DNA from 2 places in the Streptomyces sp. NPDC028907 genome. Region 2 is predicted to be linked to the other one. Evidence: riboswitches for the same ligand, from Rfam matches in the RefSeq annotation. Region 2 holds a riboswitch; the other holds the start of a gene.

Region 1 (10,279 bases), on a different contig from region 2:
GCTCTGAAGGTTCTTCGTCCGCAGCAAAGAGGCCAACGCCCCCGCGAACTCCACGGGCTCCACCGGCAGCGTCACCGCCGCCTCGGCCCGACTCCACGTCGCCAGCCACGCATCCTGCGGCCGCCCGATCAGCAGCAGCACCGGCGGGCAGTTGAACACCTCGTCCTTGATCTGCCGGCAGACCCCCATGCCCCCCATGGGCACGGCCTCGCCGTCCAGCACACAGACGTCGATGCCCCCCTTGTCCAGCTCCTTGATGACGGCGGCCGGCGTCGCGCACTCCACGAACCGCACCACCGGCACATCCGGAGCGGGCCGGCGCCCGGTAGCCAACCTCACCTGCTCGCGGGTGTTGGAGTCGTCGCTGTAGACCAGCACCGTGGCGGTCGGCTGCATTGTTCCTCCGTGACGTCAGCGTCGTAAGGACAGGCCTGTTGGGCCGGATGCTACTCCCTTGAACACCACGTCAACACCGGTATGAACGGGGAAGACACTCCGAACGGCACCCCCCGGAGTGAGGGCGGGATAAGCGACCGACATAATGTCGGTCGTGGCGACAGCAACGACAGTAGACAAGGGTCACGCGCACCCGTCGGTCAACCGACCGAACCTCACCAGCGTCGGAACCATCATCTGGTTGAGTTCCGAGCTGATGTTCTTCGCGGCCCTCTTCGCGATGTACTTCACCCTGCGATCGGTGACCGGTCCGGACTTCTGGCATGAGAAGGCGGACGCCCTGAACTTCCCGTTCTCGGCGACGAACACCACGATCCTGGTGCTCTCCTCCCTCACCTGCCAGCTCGGCGTGTTCGCCGCCGAGCGCGGTGATGTGAAGAAGCTCCGGGGCTGGTTCATCGTCACCTTCATCATGGGTGCGATCTTCATCGGCGGTCAGGTGTACGAGTACACCGAGCTGGTCAAGCACGAGGGCCTCTCGCTCTCGTCCGACCCGTACGGCTCGGTCTTCTACCTGACCACCGGTTTCCACGGCCTGCACGTGACGGGCGGCCTGATCGCCTTCCTGCTGGTCCTCGGCCGCACCTACGCGGCGAAGAGGTTCACGCACGAGCAGGCGACCGCCGCGATCGTCGTGTCCTACTACTGGCACTTCGTCGATGTCGTCTGGATCGGCCTCTTCGCCACGATCTACATGATCAAGTAGCCGGGCCCGATCCCGCGCGCGTTCCACAAACGCACATACCGCAAGCATCGACGCAGAAGATCCTGACACCGGGGTAATCCGTGAAAAAGCTCTCCGCACGACGACGCCATCCGCTGGCGGCGGTCGTCGTCCTACTCCTCGCGCTGGCGTGCACGGGGGGGCTGTACGCCATGTTCGCTCCCGCGGACAAGGCGCAGGCCGAGGAAACCGCCCAGTCCCTCACCATCGAGGAGGGCAAGAAGCTCTACACCGTCGGCTGCGCCAGCTGCCACGGAACCGATGGTCAGGGCACCTCTGACGGTCCGAGCCTGGTGGGCGTCGGCGCCGCCGCCGTCGACTTCCAGGTCTCGACGGGCCGCATGCCGGCCGCCACCTCCCAGGGCGCCCAGGTCCCGAAGAAGAAGAACATCTACTCGCAGGCCGAGATCGACCAGCTCGCGGCGTTCATCGCCTCGCTGGGTGCCGGTCCGTCCGTCCCGACCGAGGAGCAGTACGGCCCCGAGGGCGCGGACATCGCCAAGGGCGGTGAGCTCTTCCGCAACAACTGTGCCCAGTGCCACAACTTCACCGGCAAGGGCGGCGCGCTGACGAAGGGCAAGTTCGCCCCGAGCCTGGAGAACGTCGAGCCGAAGCACATCTACGAGGCCATGCAGACCGGCCCGCAGAACATGCCGTCGTTCCCCGACACCACGCTGTCGGAGCAGAACAAGAAGGACATCATCGCGTACCTGCACGCGGTCAACAGCGACGAGACGGTCAACCCGGGTGGTCTGGAGCTGGGCGGCCTCGGGCCGGTCAGTGAGGGCCTCTTCGCCTGGATCTTCGGGCTCGGTGCACTGATCGCGGTCGCCGTCTGGGTCGCCGCTCGGACCGCAAAGGCCAAGAAGTCATGAGTAGCCAAGACATTCCAGAAGAGAACCTGCCCGCTGAGCAGGACGCCCACGTCGCGGTAGCGGACGAGAAGCACCCCTTCGCCGACCCCGGTCTGCCGCCCCACGAGCACCGGATCCAGGACATCGACGAGCGGGCCGCCAGGCGGTCCGAGCGCACGGTCGCCCTGCTGTTCACGGTGTCGATGCTGGCCACCGTCGGCTTCATCGCCTCGTACGTGGCGATCCCGCACGACAAGTCGGTCTTCGTCTTCCCGATCGGTCACCTCAACGCGCTGAACTTCGCGCTGGGTCTGACCCTCGGTGCGGCGCTGTTCTGCATCGGCGCGGGCGCGGTCCACTGGGCCCGCACCCTGATGTCCGACGTGGAGGTCGCGGACGAGCGGCACCCGATCGCGGCCGAGCCCGAGGTCAAGGCCAAGGTCATGGCCGACTTCAAGCAGGGCGCCAAGGAGTCCGCGCTGGGTCGCCGCAAGCTGATCCGCAACACGATGTTCGGCGCGCTGGCCCTGTTCCCGCTCTCCGGCGTCGTCCTGCTGCGTGACCTCGGCCCGCTGCCCGGGACCAAGCTCCGCCACACCCTGTGGTCCAAGGGCAAGCTGCTCGTCAACATGAACACCGACGAGCCGCTGCGTCCCTCGGACGTCGCGGTCGGCTCTCTCACCTTCGCCAAGCCGGAGGGCCTGGAGGAGCACGACCACGACTTCCAGAACGAGATCGCCAAGGCCGCCCTGATGATCGTCCGGCTCCAGCCCGACGACATCAAGGACAAGCGCGAGCTCGAGTGGTCGCACGAGGGCATCGTCGCGTACTCGAAGATCTGCACCCACGTCGGTTGCCCGATCTCCCTGTACGAGCAGCAGACGCACCACGTGCTCTGCCCCTGTCACCAGTCCACCTTCGACCTCTCCGACGGTGCCCGAGTGATCTTCGGCCCCGCCGGCCACGCCCTGCCGCAGCTGCGCATCGGCGTGAACGACGAGGGCTACCTCGAGGCGCTCGGCGACTTCGAAGAGCCCGTCGGTCCTGCATTCTGGGAGCGCGGATGAGCACTACAGAGACCACCGAGTCCCGCTCTCGCGGGAAGGCACCGGCCGGCGAGCGCGTAGCCGACTGGGCCGACGGCCGACTGGGGATCTACTCCCTGGCCAAGGCCAACATGCGCAAGATCTTCCCCGACCACTGGTCGTTCATGTTGGGTGAGGTCTGCCTCTACAGCTTCATCATCATCATCCTCACGGGTGTGTACCTGACGCTGTTCTTCCACCCGTCGATGAACGAGGTGGAGTACCACGGCAGTTACGTCCCGATGCAGGGACAGCTGATGAGTGAGGCGTTCAGCTCGACGCTGCACATCTCCTTCGATGTGCGCGGTGGTCTGCTGATCCGGCAGATCCACCACTGGGCCGCGCTGATCTTCCTCGCGGGCATGTTCGTGCACATGATGCGCGTGTTCTTCACGGGCGCGTTCCGCAAGCCGCGTGAGATCAACTGGCTGTTCGGCTTCCTGCTGTTCGTCCTGGGCATGTTCACCGGTTTCACCGGCTACTCCCTCCCGGACGACCTGCTCTCCGGCACCGGTGTCCGCTTCACCGAGGGCGCGATCCTGTCCATGCCGATCGTCGGCACGTACATCTCGTTCTTCCTCTTCGGCGGCGAGTTCCCGGGCGTCGACTTCGTGGCCCGGTTCTACTCGATCCACATCCTGCTGCTGCCGGGCATCATGCTCGGCCTGGTGGTCGGCCACCTGATCCTGGTCTTCTACCACAAGCACACGCAGTTCGCGGGCCCCGGAAAGAACAACAAGAACGTCGTCGGCATGCCGCTGCTGCCGGTCTACATGGCCAAGGCCGGAGGCTTCTTCTTCCTGGTCTTCGGCGTCATCGCGGTCATCGCGGCGGTCGCGCAGATCAACCCCGTCTGGGCCATCGGTCCCTACCGTCCGGACATGGTGTCCACGGGCGCCCAGCCCGACTGGTACATGGGCTTCGCCGAGGGTCTCGTCCGCTATATGCCGGGCTGGGAGATCAACCTGTGGGGTCACACGCTGGTCCTCGGCGTGTTCATCCCGCTGGTGCTCTTCGGCGTGGTCCTGGCGGCGATCGCGGTCTACCCGTTCATCGAGTCCTGGGTCACCGGCGACAAGCGCGAGCACCACATCCTGGACCGTCCGCGCAACGCCCCGACGCGTACCGCGTTCGGCGTCGCCTGGATCACGGTGTACATGATCGGTCTGGTCGGCGGTGGCAACGACCTGTGGGCCACCCACTTCCACCTGTCGATCAACGCGGTGACCTGGTTCGTCCGGATCGGCTTCTTCGTCGGACCGGTCCTCGCGTTCATCATCACCAAGCGGATCTGCCTCGGCCTCCAGCGCCGGGACAAGGACAAGGTGCTGCACGGCCGCGAGTCGGGCATCATCAAGCGCCTGCCGCACGGTGAGTTCATCGAGGTGCACGAGCCGCTCAGCCAGGACGCGCTGCACACCCTCACCGCGCACGAGCAGTACCAGCCGCTGGAGATCGGCCCGACGGTCGACGAGAACGGCGTCGAGCGCAAGGTGAAGGGCTCCGAGAAGCTGCGCGCCAAGCTCAGCAAGTCCTACTTCGGTGAGGACGGCCAGATTCCCAAGCCGTCCGTCGAGGAGTACAAGGAGATCACGAGCGGCCACGGCCACCACTGACGCTCCGCTGCTGGCGCCGCGTCGGAACCGCCGTCGCGCCAGTGCTGCTTAGCCACGCCACGGTTGAAGGGCCCCGTCCGTTGTACGGACGGGGCCCTTCGCCGTGCCCCGCGGCTGGATAGGGTGGACCTCGTTGAGACTCGCGTCCCGTAGTGCGGGACACCACAACTGACCCAGGAGCGGCTTATGAGCGCTGTGACCCCCGCTGGAGGCGACACCGCGGCGGGCCGTTCCTGGCCCGAGGTGCTGAGCGCCCTGCTCGCCGGCGAGGACCTGAGCGCCGGCGACACGGCCTGGGCGATGGACCGCTTCATGAGCGGCGAGGCCTCGGACGCCCAGATCGCCGGCTTCATGGTGGCGCTGCGGGCCAAGGGCGAGACGGTCGAGGAGATCAACGGTCTCGTCGAGGCGATGTACGCCCACGCCCAGCCGCTGGACATCCCCGGACCGGCCGTCGACATCGTCGGCACCGGCGGCGACCGGGCCAAGACGGTCAACATCTCCACGATGTCCGCCATCGTGATCGCGGGCGCCGGCGCGAAGGTCGTCAAGCACGGCAACCGGGCGTCGTCCTCCGCGAGCGGCTCCTCCGACGTGCTGGAGAAGCTCGGCATCAACCTGGACCTGTCGCCGCAGGGCGTGGCACGGGTGGTGGACGAGGCCGGCATCACCTTCTGCTTCGCCGCCAAGTTCCACCCCTCGATGCGCTTCGTCGGTGGCGTACGGCGGGACCTGGGCATCCCGACCTCGTTCAACCTCCTCGGCCCGCTGACCAACCCGGCCCGTGTCACGGCCTCCGCCGTCGGCTGCTTCGACACCCGCATGGCGGGGCTCATCGCCGGCGTGCTGGCCGAGCGCGGCTCTTCCGCGCTGGTGTTCCGCGGCGACGACGGCCTCGACGAGCTGACCACGACGGCCACGTCGAAGGTGTGGGCGGTCCGCGACGGCAAGGTGACCGAGGAGGCCTTCGACCCGCGCGACGTCGGCATCGAGCTGGTGCCGGTGGAGGCGCTGCGCGGCGCGGACGCCTCCTACAACGCGGAGGTCGCCAGGCGCCTGCTGGACGGCGAGCCGGGGCCGGTGCGCGATGCCGTACTGCTCAACTCGGCGGCGGCGCTGGTGGCGTTGGAGCCGACGGACGCCCCGCTCACGGAGCAGATCCGGCTGGGCATGGCGAGGGCCGCGCAGTCGATCGACTCGGGCGCGGCCAAGCGGACGCTGGACCTCTGGGTGGCGGCCAGCAACGCCTGAGCCGACAGCGTGTGACGCAGGGCGCAGTCCAGGATCCGGACTGCGCCCTTGCACATCGAAGATCGTATGGCAGGATGTTGGACCAGGTCATGAGTGACAGTCATGAGGCCCCGGCCGACTGTCCGGCAACCCTCCGTCCGTGGCGGGGTGCCCCGGGTGAGGACCAGGCCGTAGGCAGCGAGGTCTATGGCAAGCACGTGACCGAGGAGTTCCCCGTGAGCAAGCGAATGCGATAGGGCTGCCGAGCCCCGCCTCCGCGCACCCATTTTCTCTTCTCTGCATGCCTTCAACTCGCATGCCTCTCACGGGAGTTCCCCATGTCTGTCTCCACCGCTGCCGCCGACCAGACCGTTTGCGCCCCGCTGCCCGTTCTGGGCCGTGATGTCACCGTCCCGCTCGTCACCGGCGGCGAGGTCACCTACGCCGCGCTCGACTACGCCGCCAGCGCCCCCGCCCTGCAGCGCGTCTGGGACGACGTCGCCGCCTACGCCCCGTACTACGGCAGCGTCCACCGCGGGGCCGGCTACCTCTCCCAGCTCTCCACCGACCTGTTCGAGAACGCCCGCCGGACCGTCGCCGAGTTCCTGGACTGCCGGGACGGCGACCAGGTCGTGTTCACCCGGTCCACGACCGACTCCCTCAACCTCCTCGCGGCCGCCCTCCCGGCCGACTGCCAGGTCTTCGTGTTCGAGACCGAGCACCACGCCTCCCTGCTGCCGTGGAAGAACACGCAGGTCACCTACCTCAACGCCCCCCGCACCCCGCGCCAGGCCGTCGAGACCCTGGAGCGTGCCCTCGCCGATCGCGACCCGTACGGCCCGGCCCTGGTCTGCGTCACCGGCGCCTCGAACGTCACCGGTGAGCTGTGGCCCGTACGGGAACTGGCGGCGGCCGCGCACGCCCACGGCGCCCGGATCGTGCTCGACGGCGCGCAGCTCGCCCCGCACCACGCGGTGAGCGTCCAGGACCTCGACGTCGACTGGGTCGCCTTCTCCGGTCACAAGCTGTACGCCCCGTTCGGCTCCGGCGTGCTCGCCGGACGCGCCGACTGGCTGAGGGAGGCCGAGCCGTACCTCGCGGGCGGCGGCGCCAGCCGCAAGGTCAGCCGGCGCGAGGACGGGGGAGTGGACGTCGAGTGGCACGAGAGCGCCGCCCGTCACGAGGCCGGCTCGCCGAACGTCATCGGCGCCTACTCCATCGCCTCCGCCTGCAAGGCGCTGACGGAGGCGGGCTTCGACACCCTGGTCGCGCGTGAGCAGCACCTGATCGAGAAGGTGCGGGCCGGTCTCGCCGACGTCCCCGAGGTCCGGATCCTCTCCCTCTTCGGGGACGACGCCCCGCGCGTCGGTGTCATCTCCTTCGTCGTCGACGGCTGGAACAGCTCCCACTTCGCCGCCGCGCTCTCCGCCGAGTACGGCATCGGGGTACGCGACGGGCTGTTCTGCGCCCACCCGCTGGTCCGCACGCTGCTGGGCAGCGACCCGCAGACGCAGGGCGAGTGCGGTGCCCCGGAGGCGGCTCCGGGCGAGAAGTCCCTCAACGCGATCCGGGTGAGCTTCGGCGCCGGGACGCCGGACGAGCACGTCGAGCGGTTCGTGAACGCCGTGCGGGAGCTCGTGACGGACGGCGCGAAGTGGAACTACCGCACCGAGGACGGGCGTTGCGTGCCGGACACCTCCGCGTGAGCCGGTAGCCGGGCGCCCAACAGGATCATCCGCAGGGCGCGTTCGGTGGCGTCCGTGAGGAGTTCGGAGGCCCGCACCAGGGCCTCCGCCAGAGCCATCGGCGCCGGCAGGATCCCGCTGAACGCGTCCACGCCCGGCACGTCCTGGGCACCCTCGCCGAGCGTGCCCGCCAGCACGAGCACCGGACGGCCGTACAGCTTGGCCCGGCGGGCCACCTCGGCCGGGACCTTGCCCTTGGGCGTCTGGTGGTCCAGGGCGCCCTCGGCGGTCACGACCAGGTCGGCACGGGCGAGGCGGGCGTCCAGGTCGAGGTGGTCGAGGAGCACGTCGAAGCGGGGCAGGAGGCAGGCCCCGAGCGCGGCGAGGCCCGCGCCCAGACCCCCCGACGCCCCGGTGCCGGGGCCGTGGTGCAGATCGGTGCCCCCCAGATCGCGGGTGAGGACGTCCGCCCAGTTCTCCAGCCCCGCCGAGAGCTCCTCCACCTGCGCGGGCGTCGCCCCCTTCTGCGGACCGAAGACACGGGCCACGCCGCGCTCGCCGCACAGCACGTTGTACGGGTTGCAGGCGACCAGCAGCTCCACTTCACGCAGGCGCGGGTCCAGGCCGGACGGGTCGATCCGGGCGAGCCGAGTCAGCTCCCGCCCTCCACGGGCAAGTTCGAAGCCGTCGGCGTCCAGCAGCCGCGCGCCGAGCGCCTGGAGGGCCCCCGCGCCCCCGTCCGACGTACCCGAGTCGCCGCAGCCGACCAGGATCCGCCGTACGCCGGTGTCGAGCGCGGCGCGGATCAGCTCGCCGACGCCGTAAGTCGTCGTCGCCCCCGGGTCGCGCAGGGCGCGGGGCACCAGGGACAGCCCGGCCACCGCGGCCATCTCCACGACCGCCGTGTCCCGGGAGCCGAACAATGCGAAGTGCGTGCCGATGGTCTCGCCGACGGGCCCGGTCGCGGGCAGGGCGACAAGCCGTCCACCGGTGGCGGCGGCCAACGCGGCGGCGGTGCCCTCACCGCCGTCCACCAGGGGGATCAGGTCCACCACGACCTCGGGCAGCACCCGCCGCACCCCGTCGGCAATGGCATCGGCTGCGGCTTGGGCGGACAGCGACTCCTTGAAGCCACTGGGGGCGACGACGACGCGGGTCAACATCAGAGGGCTCCTGAGCAGATCGGATACGGGAGGGGCAACGCCCTGCTTTCAGGGGCGCGGGGCTGTGACATATGCGGCTCCGCCGCGCGGGCGCGACCAGCCACGACGGCGCGGCAGACAACACGACTCATCGCGTCACCGGCACACCGAGCACCGGCCACACCGCAACGGCAAACAGCAACACAAGCCCGGCAGTCAGCGGAGCCAACACCGCAGACAGCCGCAAAAGGTCGCGCGGCGTATACGTCGGCGTCCCAGGGAGGTCGGAGAAGAGCGTCACCGGCTTCGCGGAAGCCGGCAGCGTGTGGCAGAACCCGGCCGCCGCAGTGGACGCAAGCGCCGCCGCCACCGGATTCACGCCGGCCCCCACCGCCGCCGCGACCACCAGCGGCACCAGCACCGACGACCGGGCCGAACGGGACTGCAGGACCAGATGGGCCGCCGTACTGACCAGGATCACCACAGCCAGAAACCACATCGGGCTCACGCCCGTCGGCAGCCCCTCCACCAGCCACTTCGCCGCCCCGGAGTCGGCGAGCGCCACGCCCATCGCCATCGTCGCCGCCATGAACAGCAGCAGCGCCCACGGCACCGTCTTCAGCGCGTCCTTCAGATGCACGGTGCCGAGCGCCGGCGAGGCCGCCACCACCGCGCCGATCAGCGCCACCACGGCGGGCGGCACCCGGTGCAGCGGCTCGCTGCACCACAGCACCACGACCGTGCCCAGCAGCAGCGCGCACCGCTTCTCGGCCTGCGACCAGGGCCCGGTGACCGGGTCGTCGCTGTGCTCCTGGATCTGCTCGGGCGTGATGTGCACGGCGCCCTTGCGGTCCGCGCGCCGCGTACTCGTCAGGAGTACGGCCTCGGCGGCCAGGTGGGACGAGGCCACGGCGAGGGGCAGGCCCAGCAGCAGCCACTCCGTGAAGCCGATCCGGTCACCCGTCGCCTGCCACAGCACCGACACGGTGATCAGATGCGCGCCCGCCCCGATCAGGGTCGCCACCGCCGACAGCAGGATCACGGTCGGGAACAGCAATGCCAGCATCACGACCAGTCGCTTCCGGTCCGCCAGTACCTTGGCGAGCGCGAGGAACACCGGCAACGCCAGCGCGGCCCGACCGGAGGTGGCCGGCACCGCGAACGCCGTGACGACCAGGGCGGCCGTGGTCAGGTGCACGAGCTGTCGTACGGTGCGCGCCCCGCCGACCAGGAACGCCGCCGCCCGCCCCGCGAGCCCCGTCCGGGTCACCGCCGCCGCCAGCACGAAGGCGCAGATCAGCAACCACACCGTGGAGTCGCCGAGGGTGCCGAAGAGCGTGTCGCTGCTGATCACCCCGGTCACCGTGAGCGCGAGCCCGGCGCCGAGCGCGATGTACGTGTCGTCGACCGGCGTGGCGATCCAGGCGCAGGTCGCCAGTGCGAACACGGCGAGGGTGAGGCGGGCGTCGGCGCCGAGTGCCGGGAAG
Region 2 (10,279 bases):
GGCAGACCGAGCGCACCGCCGATGCCGAGGGAGGCGCTCATCAGGGCGGTGGCGGAGCCGAGGCGTTCGGCGGGGAGTTCGTCCCGCATGATGCTGATGCCGAGCGGGATGACACCGGAGGCCAGCCCCTGGAGCACCCGCCCGACGATCATCGGGACCAGCGAGTCGCTCAGTGCGCAGACCACCGAGCCGGCCACCAGCAGCACGATGCTGACCAGCAGCATCCGCCGCTTGCCGTACATGTCGCCGAGCCGCCCCATCACCGGCGTGGCGACGGCGGCCGCGAGCAGCGTCGCCGTGACCGCCCAGGCCGCGTCCGACGCGGGGGCGTCCAGCAGTCGCGGCAGCTCCGGGACGATCGGGATGACCAGGGTCTGCATCAGCGACACGACGATCCCGGCGAAGGCCAGCACCGCCACCACGGCATTCGTTCTCGGCGATGGGGGGTGGGACATTTCGGGGCCTCCGTCGACACGTGCGTGATTGACCGAGGCAACCTTAAGTCAGTTGATTGACTTACTCAAGCGGGACAGGTCACCCCTCACAGGGAGGGATGACCGGACCGACGTCAGCTCAGGGTCTTCAGCGAGGCCGCGTCGTACGCCGCCAGCTCGCCGAAGCGGCCCTCCAGCACCTTCGCCGCCCACTGCGGGTCCTGGAGCAGCGCGCGACCGACGGCGACGAAGTCGAACTCCTCGGCCTCCAGCCGGTCCAGGAGGTCGTCGATGCCCTTGACCTCGGAACCCTTGCCGACGAAGGCGCCCAGGAACTCGCCGTCGAGGCCGACCGAGCCGACGGTGATGGCGGGCTTGCCGGTGAGCTTCTTCGTCCAGCCGGCCAGGTTGAGGTCCGAGCCCTCGAACTCGGGGATCCAGTAGCGGCGGGTGGAGGCGTGGAAGGCGTCGACACCGGCCGCGGCGAGCGGAGTGAGCAGGGCGTCCAGCTCCTCGGGGCTCTCGGCGAGGCGGGCGTCGTAGGCCTCCTGCTTCCACTGCGAGTAGCGGAATATGACGGGGAAGTCCGCGGAGACCCGCTCACGTACGGCGGCCACGATCTCCGCCGCGAACTTCGTACGGGCGACGGGGTCGCCGCCGTACGCGTCCGTGCGACGGTTCGTCCCCGCCCACAGGAACTGGTCGACGAGGTAGCCGTGGGCGCCGTGGATCTCCACGCCGTCGAAGCCGATGCGCTCCGCGTCCGCGGCGGCCTGGGCGAAGGCGCCGATGACGTCGTCGAGGTCGCTCTGGGTCATCGCCTTGCCGGTGGCCTCGTCGGCGCCGATCCGCAGCCCGGAGGGGCCGACGGCGGGGGCCTCGGCGAACGGCGGCTCGCCCTGCTCACGCACCATGCCGATGTGCCACAGCTGCGGCACGATCGTGCCGCCGGCCGCGTGCACCGCGTCGGCGACCTTCGCCCAGCCCGCCAGCTGCTCCTCCCCGTGGAACCGCGGGACCCGGTCGCTCTGCCCGGCCGAGTCGTGACCGACGTACGTCCCCTCGGTGACGATCAGTCCGACGCCGGCCGCGGCGCGGCGCGCGTAGTACGACAGCACGTCCTCGCCGGGGACGCCGCCCGGCGAGAACATCCGCGTCATCGGCGCCATCACTATGCGGTTCGGCACGGTCAGGCCATTGATCACGGTCGGCCGGGACAGAATCTGAGCCGCCCGGATGGCGGCGGGCTGGGTGACGGTCACGTGGAGGGCTCCTTGGAACGGGGGCTGCTTATACCGGTCAGTATGTGCACACGCATTGTTGCACCACATTAAGCAACGGAGGATGTGATGCCGCGCATTCCCAAGGAGGGGGACAGGTTTCGTGGCGACCGCGACTACGCGGTGGTTGCTCGCGGACGCCGAAACACCGAGGGCGGCACCCCCTGTCGCAACAGGAAGTGCCGCCCTCGGCAAGGACGTTGATCAACCGGAGGTCAAAGCCCCGAGGTCGATCAGAAGTCCATGTCACCGCCCGGCATACCGCCACCGGCAGGCGCGGCGGCCTTCTCCGGCTTGTCGGCGATGACGGCCTCGGTGGTCAGGAACAGCGCGGCGATCGACGCGGCGTTCTGCAGCGCGGACCGCGTCACCTTCGCCGGGTCGATGATGCCCTCGGCGACCAGGTCGACGTACTCACCGGTCGCGGCGTTGAGGCCGTGACCCGGGGTGAGGTTGCGGACCTTCTCCACCACGACGCCGCCCTCAAGACCGGCGTTCACGGCGATCTGCTTCAGCGGGGCCTCAAGGGCGAGCTTGACGGCGGCCGCGCCGGTCGCCTCGTCACCCTCCAGCTCCAGCTTCTCGAAGACACCGGAGGCCTGCAGCAGGGCCACGCCACCACCGGCGACGATGCCCTCCTCGACGGCCGCCTTGGCGTTGCGCACGGCGTCCTCGATGCGGTGCTTGCGCTCCTTGAGCTCGACCTCGGTCGCGGCACCGGCCTTGATGACGGCGACGCCACCGGCGAGCTTCGCCAGGCGCTCCTGGAGCTTCTCGCGGTCGTAGTCCGAGTCGCTGTTCTCGATCTCGGCGCGGATCTGGTTCACACGGCCCGCGACCTGGTCCGAGGAGCCGGCACCGTCGACGATGGTGGTCTCGTCCTTGGTGATGACGACCTTGCGGGCCTTGCCCAGGAGGTCCAGGGAGGTGTTCTCGAGCTTGAGACCGACCTCCTCGGAGATGACCTCGCCACCGGTGAGGATGGCGATGTCGTTCAGCATCGCCTTGCGGCGGTCACCGAAGCCCGGGGCCTTGACGGCGACGGACTTGAAGGTGCCGCGGATCTTGTTGACGACCAGGGTCGACAGGGCCTCGCCCTCGACGTCCTCGGCGATGATCAGCAGCGGCTTGCCCGACTGCATGACCTTCTCCAGCAGCGGGAGCAGGTCCTTGACCGCGGAGATCTTGGAGTTGGCGATCAGGATGTACGGGTCGTCGAGGACGGCCTCCATACGCTCCATGTCGGTGGCGAAGTACGCCGAGATGTAGCCCTTGTCGAAGCGCATACCCTCGGTGAGTTCCAGCTCCAGACCGAAGGTCTGGGACTCCTCGACGGTGATGACGCCTTCCTTGCCGACCTTGTCCATCGCCTCGGCGATGAGCTCGCCGATCTGGGTGTCGGCGGCGGAGATGGAGGCCGTGGAGGCGATCTGCTCCTTGGTCTCGACGTCCTTCGCCTGCTCCAGCAGAGCGGCGGAGACGGCCTCGACGGCACGCTCGATGCCGCGCTTGAGGGCCATCGGGTTGGCGCCGGCGGCTACGTTGCGCAGGCCTTCCTTGACCAGGGCCTGGGCGAGAACGGTCGCGGTGGTCGTACCGTCACCGGCGACGTCGTCCGTCTTCTTGGCGACTTCCTTGACCAGCTCGGCGCCGATCTTCTCGTACGGGTCCTCGAGCTCGATCTCCTTGGCGATGGACACACCATCGTTGGTGATCGTGGGGGCGCCCCACTTCTTCTCGAGGACGACGTTGCGACCCTTGGGGCCGAGCGTCACCTTCACGGCGTCCGCGAGCTGGTTCATGCCGCGCTCGAGGCCGCGCCGCGCCTCCTCGTCGAACGCGATGATCTTGGCCATGTGAAGTGGTCCCTCCAGGACTGGGGGTGATTCCTTCGGACCGCGCCCGCGCCCGCGACGGACGGCTCGCCTGCCTCGTGGTTCCTTGCCCCACCCGGCCTGCGGGCCTCACCGACCCGGTCCTTCTTTGTCACTCTCACCTTCAGAGTGCTAACGCCAATGATTAGCACTCGACCCCAGAGAGTGCAAGGCGCGCTCGCGAAGCGAGCGCTCGATGAGGGGTGGCGGTCGGGTGGCGGGGAGCAAGCGGCTCTCGGGGATCGAGCCCTCTGATGCCGGGCACGGCGAAGGGCCCGCACCCCGGGAGGTGCGGGCCCTTCGAAGAAGAACGTCGCTGCTGTTAAGTCGACGCGTGCTTCAGCCGGCCGCCAGCCGGACCATGTCCGCCTGCGGCCCCTTCTGACCCTGCGAGATCTCGAAATCGACCCGCTGGCCCTCTTCCAGGGTGCGGTACCCGTCCATCTGGATCGCGCTGTAGTGGACGAAAACATCCGCACCACCGTCGACCGCGATGAAGCCGTACCCCTTCTCCGCGTTGAACCACTTGACGGTGCCCTGAGCCATGCCTAACTCCCCTATTACTGGCCCTTGCACAGATCCACACTTCGCGGATCCGGGTCAGACCTCACCCCCCATCGGTCGGGGGCGTGCGCCGGAACGCGTCGACCGCGGCTGAATGTATCTGCCCAACTGCCGTCTGCAACAGGTCAATCGGACGAGAAATCCGGGCACGACCGGTCGGGAATGTGGGGACAATTCCGCTGACTTCAGGTCAAGTCGGACCCGACAAACGGAACAAAAGCCGCAAAAAACCCGCACACTTTGGCTACTTCTTGTCGGGCTCGCGGTGGAAATAAAGGGGTGCCGACCCTTGGATCAGCGACGCGTTCCCCAACTGTACCTCGCTCAACCACACAGAATTGCCCCCTCCGCTTCTCTCACGGAGGGGGCAATTCGATGAACTCTCGGTGACCGGTGTTACCGAAGGTAATGATCGGTCATTCGGTCAGCCCGGTCAGCCGCCGGCGACGGCCGGAATGATGGAGACACCGGCACCGTCGGGGGTGGCCGTCTCCAGCCCCTGCTCGAAACGCACGTCGTCGTCATTGACGTACACATTGACGAACCGACGCAGCTTGCCCTGGTCGTCCAGCACCCGGGCGGCGATCCCGGTGTGGTTCTTCTCCAGGTCGCTGATGACCTCGGCGAGGGTGGCGCCTTCGGCGGCGACCTCGGCCTGCCCGCCGGTGTAGGTACGCAGGATGGTGGGGATGCGGACGGTGACGCTCACTTTGTGACCTCCGGTCAGGTAGTCGCCTTTAAGGGGCGCGGGGCTGTGTTGAATTTGCGGCTACCGCCGCGTGGGCGCGACCAGCCCCCACCGGCCCGCAGACGAAATCGTGGGGACGGGCCCTAGACGAGACCCGCCTCACGGAACGACTCAAGGTTGGGACGAATGGTCGCAGTCAGGCCAGTACCAGCCACCGCATCCAGCGTCTTGAGCCCATCGCCGGTGTTCAGGACGACGGTCGTCTTGGTGGGGTCGAGGACCCCGTCCTCGATCAGCTTCTTCGTGACGCCCACCGTCACACCACCCGCGGTCTCCGCGAAGATGCCCTCGGTCCGCGCGAGCACCTTGATCGCGTCGACGACCTGCTCATCGGTCACATCCTCCACCGCACCCCCGGTACGACGGGCGATGTCCAGCACGTACGGACCGTCCGCCGGGTTGCCGATGGCCAGCGACTTGGCGATGGTGTTGGGCTTCTGCGGCCGTACGACGTCGTGCCCCGCCTTGAAGGCCGCCGACACCGGCGAGCACCCCTCGGCCTGCGCACCGAAGATCTTGTACGGCTTGTCCTCGACGAGCCCGAGCTTGATCAGCTCCTGCAGACCCTTGTCGATCTTCGTGAGCTGCGAGCCGGAGGCGATCGGCACGACCAGCTGGTCCGGCAGCTGCCAGCCGAGCTGCTCGCAGATCTCGTACGCCAGGGTCTTGGAGCCCTCGGCGTAGTACGGCCGCAGGTTGACGTTGACGAAGCCCCAGCCCTCGCCGGCCGGGTCGCCGATCAGCTCGGAACAGAAACGGTTCACGTCGTCGTAGTTGCCCTCGATGCCGACGAGCTCGCCGCCGTAGACGGCGGCCATGACGACCTTGCCCTGCTCCAGGTCGTGCGGGATGAAGACGCAGGAGCGGAAGCCGGCGCGGGCGGCCGCGGCACCCACCGCGCCGGCCAGGTTGCCGGTGGAGGAGCAGGAGAGGGTGGTGAAGCCGAAGGCGCGGGCGGCCTCCAGGGCCTGGGCCACGACGCGGTCCTTGAAGGAGTGCGTCGGGTTGCCGGAGTCGTCCTTGATGAACAGCTTGCCGGCGTCCACGCCCAGCTCACGCGCGAGGTTGTCGGCCTTGACGAGCTGGGTCCAGCCGGGGTTGATGTTCGGCTTGGTGGCCACGTCGGCCGGGACGGGAAGGAGCGGCGCGTAGCGCCAGATGTTCGCGGGGCCCGCCTCGATCCGCTTGCGGAGCTCCTCGGTGTCGTAGGCCGAGAAGTCGTAGGCGATCTCCAGCGGGCCGAAACACTCCTCGCACGCGAAGACCGGTCCGAGGGGTACCCGGTGACCGCACTCGCGACAGGAGAGCGCTGCGGCGGGGCCGAGGTCTACCGTGGAAGCGGTGGTGGAGTCGGTGGTGCTTGCGACAGTCTGCGCAGCCATGTGAGGCGAGGCCCTTTCTCCTCATCTTCCTCACGACGCATCTCGCCGTGAGACGGATTTGGCACCTTCCCTAGCCGGGAGCCTCGCGTGAACGAGACCGGCTGGAGGGTTGCCGGGGCTTCATCGGGCCGTATCCCTCTGCCCCTCTGGATGAGCGGTATGAAGTTGTGGTCGGCGGGCCGGCCAGGACATGCGATGGTCACCCGCGTTGTTCAAGACTGTAACCGACAACCAGGACAGTTGAGATAGTCGTCCGAACCGCGAGATGGATCACACGCGAAGGAGCCGCTTACGTGCTGGAAGAAGTCGAGCGCTGGCTGAGCACCCGCTCCTGGTCCGCGAGCGATCGTCCGCTCCACCGGATTCTGGCCGCCAAACAGCGTACGGGCCGGTCGGTCTCCGTCGTCCTGCCCGCGCTCGACGAGGAGGAGACGGTCGGCGACATCGTCGCGGTCATCCGTCACGACCTGATGCGGCAGGTGCCGCTGGTCGACGAGATCGTCGTCGTCGACTCGGGCTCCACCGACCGCACCTCCGAGGTGGCCGCGGCGGCGGGCGCGACCGTGGTGCACCGGGACGCGATCCTGCCGCGCATCCCGGCCGTGCCCGGCAAGGGCGAGGTGCTGTGGCGCTCCCTGCTGGTCACGACCGGGGACATCGTCTGCTTCATCGACGCCGACCTGAAGGACTTCTCCTCCGACTTCGTCTCCGGCATCGTCGGCCCGCTGCTCACCGACCCCGGGATCGATCTGGTCAAGGGTATGTACGACCGTCCCCTCGGCGGCGCGGCCGGCCAGGGCGGCCGGGTCACCGAACTGATGGCCCGCCCGCTGCTGAACATGCACTGGCCCCAGCTGGCCGGCTTCGTGCAGCCGCTCGGCGGCGAGTACGCTGCCCGCCGCTCCCTGCTGGAACAGCTCCCGTTCCCCGTCGGATACGGCGTGGAGCTGGGCATGCTGGTCGACGCCCTGCACCTGGTGGGCCTCGACGCGCTGGCCCAGGTGGATGTGGGCGTCCGCAAGCACCGCCACCAGGACGGCCAGGCCCTGGGCCGGATGTCCGCCGCGATCTACCGCACGGCCCAGCTGAGGCTGGCCCGGGGCCATCTGGTCCGCCCGTCCCTCACCCAGTTCGAGCGGGGCGAGGACGGTTTCGAGCCGCGTACGTACTCCGTGGACACGGAGGAACGGCCGCCGATGGTGGAGATCGCGGAGTACGCGACGCGGAAGGTCGCGTGAACGAGGGGCACCGGCCGTATACGGGTCGGGCGATGATGCGCCACTGAGCTGAACCGCACGTTTGAGCGTTTCCGAGCCGGGCTAGGTTGACGCGTATGGCTTCCACGCAAGGTGCTGCCGAGCAGGGTGCTGCCAAGGTGCTGGTCGCGTCGAACCGCGGCCCGGTCTCGTACGAGGTGCTGGGCGACGGCTCGCTGCGCTCCAAGCGGGGCGGCGGCGGAGTCGTCTCCGGGCTGTCGGCGATCGGGCCGGACGCGGGCGCCCTGTGGGTGTGCTCGGCACTGTCCGACGGCGACCGTGAGGCGGTGCGGCGCGGGGTCGGCGAGGAGGGCGTGCACATGCTGGCCATCCCGGCCGACGTGCACGCGGACGCCTACAACGGCATCGCGAACTCGGTCCTCTGGTTCGTCCACCACATGCTGTACCAGACGCCGCTGGAGCCCGTCTTCGACGCGGAGTTCCGGCGCCAGTGGGCGTCGTACGAGACGTACAACCGGGCCTTCGCGGAGGAACTGGCGCGGCAGGCGGCGCCGGGGGCGGCGGTGCTGGTGCAGGACTACCACCTGTGCCTGGTGCCGGGGATGCTGCGCGAGCTGCGTCCGGACGTCCGGATCGGCCACTTCTCGCACACGCCGTGGGCACCGGCGGAGTACTTCCGGATGCTGCCGGACGACATCCGTTCGCAGCTGGTGTGGGGCATGCTCGGCGCCGACCGGCTCGGGTTCCTCACCTGGCGCTGGGCGCAGGCGTTCATGGGCTGCGCCGGGGGCACCGACCCCGAGCGGATCACCCCGTCGTGGCCGAGCGGCGCCCCGCGCTCGATCGAGCACACCATCACGGGGCGTCCGCCGCTGCGTACCACGTGGATCGGCGTACACGGCCTGGGCGCCGACGCGGAGTTCCTGCGCGACCGCTCCCGTCAGCCGGACGTCGAGGAGCGGATGACGGCACTGCGGGACGAGATCGGCACCGCACCGGACGGCTCCGCCCGCAGGACGATCGTGCGGGTCGACCGCACCGAACTGTCCAAGAACATCGCGCGCGGACTGCTCGCCTACCGGCAGCTGCTCGACGACCACCCCGAGTGGCGCGAGCGGGTGGTGCACGTGGCGTTCGCGTATCCGTCACGCCAGGACCTCGCGGTGTACCGCGACTACACGGCGGAGGTGCAGCGGCTGGCGGACGAGATCAACTCCGGCTACGGGACCTCGACCTGGACCCCGGTCGTGCTCCACGTCAAGGACGACTTCGCCCGGTCGCTCGCCGCGTACCGGCTGGCCGACGTGGCCCTGGTCAACCCCATCCGGGACGGCATGAACCTCGTCGCCAAGGAGGTGCCGGTCGTCTCCGACGCGGGGTGCGCGCTGGTGCTGTCCCGGGAGGCCGGGGCCTTCGAGGAGCTGGGCGACGACTCCGTCACCGTGAACCCGTACGACGTGATCGACACGGCGCGGGCGCTGCACGAGGCGTTGTCCATGGGGCCGGAGGAACGGGCGGAGCGGTCGAAGCGGCTGGCTGCGGCCGCGACGGCGCTTCCGCCGGCTCAGTGGTTCCTGGACCAGTTGGAGGCTCTGGCCGCCATCCGTGACGGCTACGCCGAGTAGCGGATCCGTCAGCCGGCCAGCTGGTTGAACTTGCGGATCTGCTGGTCGAAAACCCGGGCGGGGGCGACGCGGCGCAGCAGGCTGATGCGCCGGGCGAACGGGCCGGCGGTGGAGCGCAGCCGCGGCTTGCGTGCGGTGGCCGCCGTGATGACGGCCCGGGCGACGACGGTGGGGGCGTCGCCACCCGTGACCGCCTTGGCGACCACTTGGTCGACGATGCGCCGCTGTTTCGCGTAGACCGGCAGCGGCGTGTCGGGCTCCACCAGGTTGCCCTCGAAGGCGGTGTTGGTCCCGCCGGGCTCGACGAGCATGACCCGCACGCCGAACTCACGGACCTCGTGGTCCACGGACTCGGAGTACCCCTCGACCGCGTGCTTGGACGCGATGTAGGCGGCCATGTACGGCTGGGGGATCAACCCGTAGATCGACGACAGGTTGACGATGCGGCCCCGGCCCTGGGCGCGCATGTGGGGCAGGACGGCCTTCGTCATGCGGATGACGCCGAAGACGTTGATGTCGAAGACATGCTGGTGCTGCGCCAGGGAGCTTTCCTCGGTGGCGCCCGACGAGCCGATGCCGGCGTTGTTGACCAGGACGTCGATCCGGCCGAACCGATCGATGACCTGCTGGACCAGCGTGGCGACCGAGGCGTCACTGCTCACGTCGAGGTCGAGGAAGGTCACGCCCTCGCGGGAGGCGGCCCTCGCGGCGTTCCGGCTGGTTCCGATCACTTCGAAACCCGCTTCGACGAGGGCGAGGGCCGTGGCCTCCCCGATGCCGGAGGACGCGCCTGTCACCAGTGCTACAGGTCGTTTCGTGGCCATCATGAACTCCCGAGATGTTGATCATGTTCAGAGCAATCTGCGGCTTCCGCGGAACCTGGTCGCCTTGCGCCTGCCGTCGGCTCCCAGCCCTCGGCTCTCGACCCTCGGCCAATAACCGCACCTCAAGAGTAACCGTTCTTCAAGTATCTGCAACTCAAGTGTTGCAGTTTCTTGAGAAGGTGCAGCTGAGGAGTATCTTCTTTGGGGACAGGAGCCGATCACGGGAAGGGAGACACGATGGGGCGAGCCCTGCGGGCTGATGCCGAACGCAGCGTGCGCGCGATTCTGGAGGCGGCCGAGAAGGTCCTCGCCGAGGATCCCGGCGCGCCGA

The links. A riboswitch is a leader RNA that binds a small molecule or an ion and turns the genes downstream of it on or off. The one in region 2 is predicted to bind S-adenosylmethionine.
Region 1: it holds a riboswitch for S-adenosylmethionine, as region 2 does, so the genes downstream of both, ACZ4UU_RS02390 (aminotransferase class V-fold PLP-dependent enzyme) here and thrC (threonine synthase) in region 2, are expected to answer to the same signal.

The regions. Positions count from the first base shown of each region.
Region 1 is NZ_JBVHVE010000001.1:518,977-529,255, reverse strand. Features, by position in the region: gene ACZ4UU_RS02420 (response regulator) at 1-396, opposite strand, end outside; gene ctaE (aa3-type cytochrome oxidase subunit III) at 542-1,162, shown strand; gene qcrC (cytochrome bc1 complex diheme cytochrome c subunit) at 1,243-2,055, shown strand; gene qcrA (cytochrome bc1 complex Rieske iron-sulfur subunit) at 2,052-3,101, shown strand; gene qcrB (cytochrome bc1 complex cytochrome b subunit) at 3,098-4,735, shown strand; gene trpD (anthranilate phosphoribosyltransferase) at 4,922-5,986, shown strand; SAM riboswitch class IV at 6,072-6,188, shown strand; gene ACZ4UU_RS02390 (aminotransferase class V-fold PLP-dependent enzyme) at 6,304-7,671, shown strand; gene ACZ4UU_RS02385 (glycerate kinase) at 7,626-8,813, opposite strand; gene ACZ4UU_RS02380 (SLC13 family permease) at 8,941-10,279, opposite strand, start outside.
Region 2 is NZ_JBVHVE010000002.1:557,719-567,997, forward strand. Features, by position in the region: gene ACZ4UU_RS06940 (MFS transporter) at 1-455, opposite strand, end outside; gene ACZ4UU_RS06945 (NADH:flavin oxidoreductase) at 569-1,696, opposite strand; gene groL (chaperonin GroEL) at 1,948-3,570, opposite strand; gene ACZ4UU_RS06955 (cold-shock protein) at 3,928-4,134, opposite strand; gene ACZ4UU_RS06960 (MoaD/ThiS family protein) at 4,586-4,861, opposite strand; gene thrC (threonine synthase) at 4,984-6,282, opposite strand; SAM riboswitch class I at 6,301-6,439, opposite strand; gene ACZ4UU_RS06970 (glucosyl-3-phosphoglycerate synthase) at 6,576-7,520, shown strand; gene ACZ4UU_RS06975 (alpha,alpha-trehalose-phosphate synthase (UDP-forming)) at 7,616-9,124, shown strand; gene ACZ4UU_RS06980 (oxidoreductase) at 9,133-9,948, opposite strand; gene ACZ4UU_RS06985 (TetR/AcrR family transcriptional regulator) at 10,186-10,279, shown strand, end outside.